2 linked regions of the Pontiella desulfatans genome follow. The protein of the gene in region 1 interacts with the protein of each later gene in a pairwise test. Links are inferred from orthologs where the notes say so. Each region holds a gene or a part of one and is shown on either strand. Other genes may lie near its edges.

Region 1 (3,242 bases):
TCGCATCGGCAAGGCGTTCATCCTTGGCCAGGTTTTCCACCTCCAGCCCCAGCACCGAGATTTCCGGCAGCCCCATGGTTCCGCCCATGCCCTTGATGGAATGGGCCGCCATGCGCACCATTTCCAGATCGGCTTGGGCGATGCCGTCCTGCAGCTCGCCCGTCAGGCGGCGGATCTCCTCAATGAAGACCTCGACCAACTCATCGTCCACTTCATCCGTATCGACCACAAACTGATCGATGCGGGAATCCAGATTGGGGATCAACTCCGCCACCCACTCGACGTTTCCAGGAATATTCGCCATATTTTCCTCCAGCATAAAAATGTTGTTCAAGAACCTTAAGATCATATCAGCATTCAGAATGGAGGCAAATCCGCAGTCGATCAATTTCCCGCCCCCGTTTTGCCGCCCCCACCGAACATCATACTTATGCAAGTATGATCAGACCACCTGTTGCCCCAGGCACATTATACCGACCGCGATTGACCCGATTTGCCTGATTCGGTAAGTTCACCGGCATGATCGCCCCAACCCGAACACCAGGATCCGCCAAACATGACAACAGATGACCCCAAGCAACGCATCATGAAGCTGCGCACGGAGATCGAGCGGCACAACCGCCTCTACTACATCGACGCCGCGCCCGAAATCACCGATCGCGAATACGACGCGCTGCTGCAGTCGCTGGACGAGCTCGAAAAGCGGTTCCCGGAATTCGCCAGCGCCACCTCCCCCACCCAACGCGTCGGCGGCGCGCCGCTGGATCGTTTCGAGAACGTCCAACATGCCGTCCCGATGATGAGCCTCTCGAACACCTACTCGAAAGAGGAACTGGTGGAGTTCGACCGCCGCATCCGCAGACTGATCCCGGAAGAGACCTTCGACTACATCCTCGAACCGAAGATCGACGGGGTTGCGATTTCGCTGCGCTATGAAGACGGAGAACTGGTGCGCGCGGTGACGCGGGGCGACGGCGCCACCGGCGACGATGTGACCTCCAACGTTCGCACGATCAATTCCATCCCCCTGCGCCTGTCCGACCTAATGCCCCCCGCCGTGCTGGAAGTACGCGGCGAAATCTACATGGACACCGCCGGCTTCGCCAAACTGAACGAAGAGCGGCAGGAAGCCGGACAGGAACCGTTTGCCAACCCGCGCAACGCCTGCGCCGGGTCCCTCAAACTGCTCGACCCGCGCGAAGTGGCCAAGCGCCCGCTCGATGCCATTTTCTATGCAACCGGCCAGCTCGACGGCATCGCCTTCGACACCCATGAACAAATGCTCCAGACCTTGAAGGGTTACGGATTGCGCATTACACCAAACTATTGGCTTAACGATACAATCGAGGAAATCCTCGACCAGCTCGATGCCCTCGAAGCCCTGCGCCACGAATTCCCGTTCGAGATGGACGGCGGCGTCATCAAAGTGAACGAGCGGCGGCTTTACGAGGACCTCGGCTACACGGCCAAAAGCCCGCGCTGGGCCGTGGCCTACAAATACGAACCGGAACAGGCCGAAACCACGCTGCATGCGATCTCCATCCAGGTGGGCCGCACGGGCGTTCTCACCCCCGTGGCGGAATTGGAACCGGTGCAGCTGGCCGGCACCACCGTCAAGCGCGCAACCCTGCACAACGAGGATGAGATCCGGCGCAAGGACATCAAGGTCGGCGACCGCGTGATTATCGAGAAGGCCGGCGAAATTATTCCGGCCGTGGTGAACGTCGTGAAAGAGAAGCGAACGGGGGCCGAAACCGAATTCCGCATGCCGACCGCCTGTCCGGTCTGCGGAAGCGAAGTGGAAAAGCGCGAGGGCGAGGTTGCCCTGCGTTGCATCAACCTCCAATGCCCGGCCCAGGTCAAAAGCTGGCTCACCCATTTCGCATCGCGCGGGGCGATGGACATCAATGGCCTCGGCGAATCGCTGGTTGAGCAACTGGTGGATGGCGGACTCGTCAAGAACCCCGCCGAGCTATACGCGCTGCAAAAGATTGAAGTGCTCGGACTCGAGCGCATGGGCGAGAAATCGGCCGAGAATCTCATCAAAGGCATCGAGGAGAGCAAGAAGCGCCCGTTCGAGAAAGTGCTGTTCGGCCTAGGCATCCGGCACGTGGGCAAGGGCGCGGCCTCCATACTGGCCAAGGAGTTCAAGAACATCGATGCGTTGATGGCCGCCGACATCCAACGCCTGGAAACCATTCACGACATCGGCCCCATCGTCGGGAAATCGGTTGTGGAATATTTCGTGTCCGATCAAGCCCGGGGCGTGCTCAACCAGCTTCGCGAAGCCGGCGTAAACTTCGAACAGGCGCAGGCCGGCGGCAGCAATGAACTGGAAGGCCTGACCTTCGTGCTCACCGGTTCCATGGAATCGATGTCGCGCGAGGAAGCGGGCGACAAGATCCAGGCGCGCGGCGGCAAGGTCAGCGGTAGCGTCTCGAAAAAAACCAGCTACCTCGTGGCCGGGGAGAGCGCGGGATCGAAGCTGGCGAAGGCGGAAAAGCTGGGCGTGACCATCCTTAGCGAGGAGCAGCTGCTGGCCCTGCTCGGCTCCGACGAAAAACTCAAGGATCAAAAGGCCGGCCAGCTGGGATTCGAGTTCTGATGTATGTCCGCAAGTCAGCGCCCGGGGTACGGAATGGTACGGTTCAGAAAAAGAACAACCACACGTATACCTACGCCGACAAGTTCGTGATCAGCCGCAATACGGCCTGGCGCGGCTACCGGCACGTCGTTACGAAACGCGACGTGCACGACTTCCTCGAAATCGTCCCCGACTGGGAGCACGGCCACCATGGGGTCGAGTGCATCCATCTCTCCGGGGGCAGCAAGGAGGTGTGGGGATCATACAAATATTTCTACGATACGCGGACGGGGATCATCATCCTGCCGGCGTGGCACAAGGAGTTTTGGTTCGACATCAACGCGTGGTATTTCGAGAAAAACCGCTACATCTTCGAAAAGCTACGGCTAAGTTACGATAGGAATGGGGACGACTACCACTGCCGCTTCACGACTAAAAAGGCCAAGGCCTTCATGCTGCTGCATGTATTCCTGCACGAGCTCGGGCACCATTTGGATCGGATGAACACCAAGGCCCGCAAGGAACCGGTGAGGGGCGAGGAGTTTGCCGATCAATATGCCGACCAAACCTGCGAACGAATCTGGGACGCCTACTGCGACCGCTTTGGACAACCCTAACCGCCCCACAACTGGAGGGGCGCACAGCTCGGATGGAACCT
Region 2 (3,484 bases), on another replicon or contig:
CAGGTGACAGACGAACGCGACCCGCGCCAGCCGATTGTGGATTTTCTCAGCGAATGGCATATTAAATCGATCGACTTTGCCGGGGTCACCCTCGAGCAGGCCATCACCGGCGAGGTGGAAACCTACGAGGTGGACTACAAACCGCTGAAGCACGCCAAGGCGAGCGCCGGGGCAGGCTATGGCCAGGGCTATCTGGACGAAGCAATCTCCGTTGCCGCAAAGACTTCTGCGGGCAAGCCCGCTTCGGCTTCGCAGCCCGCGAAATCGCAGGCCCCCCCGGGGGGTAGCACCCAGGCGATTGCCGGGCGCGTTGGCCAATACATGCAACGCCTTTCCCCCGAGCAACGCCAGCAGTTCATGCAGCAGCTCCAGAAGCAAAACGCCGCCTCCGCCAAGAAAAACGGCGAATCTTCGCAACAGAACAACAACGGAGGTTCGTCCGGCAAGAAGTCCGACGGCAAGAAAAGCGGCGGGGGTGGAAGTGGCGGCGGCGGTTCCGGTGGTGGCACCCGGCGCAGGTAGCCACGAATTTTCCAACCTTTGAAGGTGGAAAAGCTTAGGCCAATCCCTAATATTCCCCCTCTTTCGCAGAGGCGGTGTATTTTGACCGCAAAGACACGAAGACAGGTTCTTCGTTTCTTTGCGTCTTCGCGATCATTCATTTTTGAACGGAGCAGGTAGGATGAGAGAAGAGTATCCATTTAACGACATTGAAACCAAGTGGCAGCATTTCTGGGACGAGAACGGCGATTTCAATACCGATCTGGCGGCGGCGGAAAATCCATACTACTGCCTGATGATGTTCCCGTATCCGTCGGGCAAGCTGCACGTCGGCCACGGCCGCAACTACATCATCGGCGATGCCGTTGCGCGCTATAAGAAGATGCAGGGCTTCGACGTGCTCACGCCGATGGGGTGGGACTCGTTCGGGCTGCCCGCCGAAAACGCCGCCATCAAAACCGGCACGCCGCCCGCCGAATACACCGCCGCCAACATTGCCACCATGAAGGAGCAGCTCCGCGCCTGGGGCTGCATGTATGACTGGGACAAGGAGGTCACCTCCTGCATGCCGGACTACTATCAATGGACGCAGTGGCTCTTCCTCCAGTTCTACAAAAAAGGCCTCGCCTACAAGCAAAATTCCAATGTCAACTGGTGTCCCTCCTGCGCCACCGTGCTCGCCAACGAGCAGGTCGTCGACGGCGCGTGCGAGCGCTGCGATTCCGAAGTCGACCAGAAATCGATGGACCAGTGGTTCTTCAAAATCACGGACTATGCCCAGCGCCTGCTCGACGACCTCGACACGCTCGATGGCTGGCCGACCCGCGTGAAGACCATGCAGAAAAACTGGATCGGCCGTTCTGAAGGCGCCGAAATCGATTTCCCGATCGTGCCGCGCGAAGACGGGGCAGGGGACAACACCGATAAAATTTCCTGCTACACCACCCGCGTCGACACCATCTACGGCTGTACCTATATGGCACTGGCTCCCGAACACCCTGAGCTGAAAAACCTGGTTAAAGGCCTGCCGCAGGAAGAAGAGGTGCTTGAATTCATCAAGGCCAGCTCCAAGCTCACCAACCTCGATCGTGAAGCCGATGAAGTGGAAAAGGAAGGCCGCTTTACCGGCCGCTACCTGATCAACCCCTACAACGGCGAACAGATTGAGCTTTGGGTGGGTAACTACGTCCTCATGTACGGCACCGGCGCGGTAATGGCCGTTCCGGCGCACGACACGCGCGACTTTGCCTTTGCCAAAAAATACGACCTGCCCATCAAGCTTTCCATCCAGAACCCGGAAGGCACGCTCGTGCTGGCCGAAATGGAAGACGCCTACACCGAAGACGGAACCTGCGTCGACTCCGGCGACTTTTCCGGCATGGACAACCGCGAAGCGATCAAGGCCATGATTGCGCTGGCCGAGGAAAAAGAATTCGGCAAAGGAAAAATCAACTTCCGCCTGCGCGACTGGCTGATTTCGCGCCAGCGCTACTGGGGCGCACCGATTCCGATGGTCTACTGCGCCGACTGCGGCATGGTGCCCGTTCCCGAATCCGAGCTGCCCGTGCTGCTCCCGACCGATGTCGAGTTCAAGGCCGAGGGCGAATCGCCGCTCAAGGGCTCTGAAGCCTTCATGAACTGCCCGTGCCCGAGCTGCGGCAAGCCCGCCACCCGCGAGTCCGATACGATGGATACGTTCGTCGACTCCTCCTGGTACTTCCTGCGCTACCTCAGCGCACAGGATTCAACCCAGGCCGTCGATTCCGCCATCACCAACAAATGGATGCCGGTCGATCAATATATCGGCGGCATCGAGCACGCCATCCTGCATCTGCTCTACGCGCGCTTCTTCACCAAGGTGGTGAAGGATCTCGGCCTCATCGATTTCGACGAGCCGTTCAAGCACCTCTTCACCCAGGGCATGATCTGCAAGAAGGGCCCCGACGGCAACCTGCACAAAATGTCAAAGTCCAAAGGCAACGTCGTCAGCCCGGAAGAGCTGCTGTCAACGTATGGCGCCGACACCGTCCGCCTCTACACCCTCTTCATCGGCCCGCCCGAAAAAGAAGCCGAATGGCAGGATTCCGGCGTCACCGGCGCCTTCAAATTCCTCAAGCGCATCTGGCGCAGCGTGGCGCTCAACAAAGCACTTCTTGTAGAAGCGACGCCCTCGTCGCTTGACTTGTCGGCCATGGCCGATGCCGAGCGCGACCTCTATCGCAAAACCAACGAGACGATCCAGCAGATTACCCGCGGGCTCGACGGCGCCTTCACCTTCAACACCGCCATCGCCGCCATCATGGAACTGATGAACGCCATCGACCACTTGAAGATCTCGGACGCCTCTTCCACCTCCGCCAAGGCGGTCTTCCGCGATGCCATGGTTAACGTTGTCCTGCTCATTTCGCCCTTCGCGCCGCACATTGCCGAAGAGCTGTGGGTTGAGCTCGGCCACGAAGCCGGCATCATGAATGCCGACTGGCCGACCGTGAACGAAGAGGCCCTCAAGCGCGACGAGCTCGACATGGCCGTACAGGTCAACGGCAAAGTCCGCGACCAGATCAAGGTTTCCGCCACCGCTTCCAAGGAAGAGATCGAAGCCGCCGCCATGGCCTCCGAAAAGATCCAAACCTGGCTCGAAGGCAAAACCATCCGCAAAGTCATCGTCGTCCCCGGCCGCCTGGTCAACATTGCGGTTTCGTAAAAAGAAGAGGGCTTCCAATCATTGGTAGCCCTCGCTGTATCTCTATTTCCTCTTCTTTGGTTTTTCAACCACCGTGGTTCGAGGATGCTTCTTTGCGAAGTTCTTCGTCACGTATCGGCCAGAGATCGCTGACCTTGCTTTGCCTTTTGCATTAGCCATTTTAGTTCTCCACTAAATTTCCGCCTAGGAGCGATACTCCTAGACGGAGTTTCATGATTACGCTTTCACTAGGATCGGAAAGCAGCGGGAATTCACTGGGTACTTACGTTTGCCAGTTTT

What was found.
Region 2: the proteins of ligA (region 1) and leuS interact in binary tests that used the Escherichia coli proteins (3 or more experiments, as listed by UniProt). The link is inferred for Pontiella desulfatans from one-to-one orthologs.

The regions. Positions count from the first base shown.
Region 1 is NZ_CAAHFG010000003.1:1,146,999-1,150,240, reverse strand. What follows is about bases 163-3,080. They hold ligA (NAD-dependent DNA ligase LigA), read left to right. Parts: upstream 163-556; coding sequence 557-2,605; downstream 2,606-3,080. Other genes in these bases: E9954_RS25190 (hypothetical protein), read left to right, coding at 2,605-3,080; E9954_RS25200 (Hpt domain-containing protein), read right to left, coding at 163-304. In the rest of the region: more of E9954_RS25200, read right to left, coding at 1-162; more of E9954_RS25190, read left to right, coding at 3,081-3,201. UniProt on the Escherichia coli protein: DNA ligase that catalyzes the formation of phosphodiester linkages between 5'-phosphoryl and 3'-hydroxyl groups in double-stranded DNA using NAD as a coenzyme and as the energy source for the reaction.
Region 2 is NZ_CAAHFG010000004.1:438,052-441,535, forward strand. What follows is about bases 284-3,443. They hold leuS (leucine--tRNA ligase), read left to right. Parts: upstream 284-682; coding sequence 683-3,205; downstream 3,206-3,443. Other genes in these bases: E9954_RS27420 (hypothetical protein), read left to right, coding at 284-522. In the rest of the region: more of E9954_RS27420, read left to right, coding at 1-283.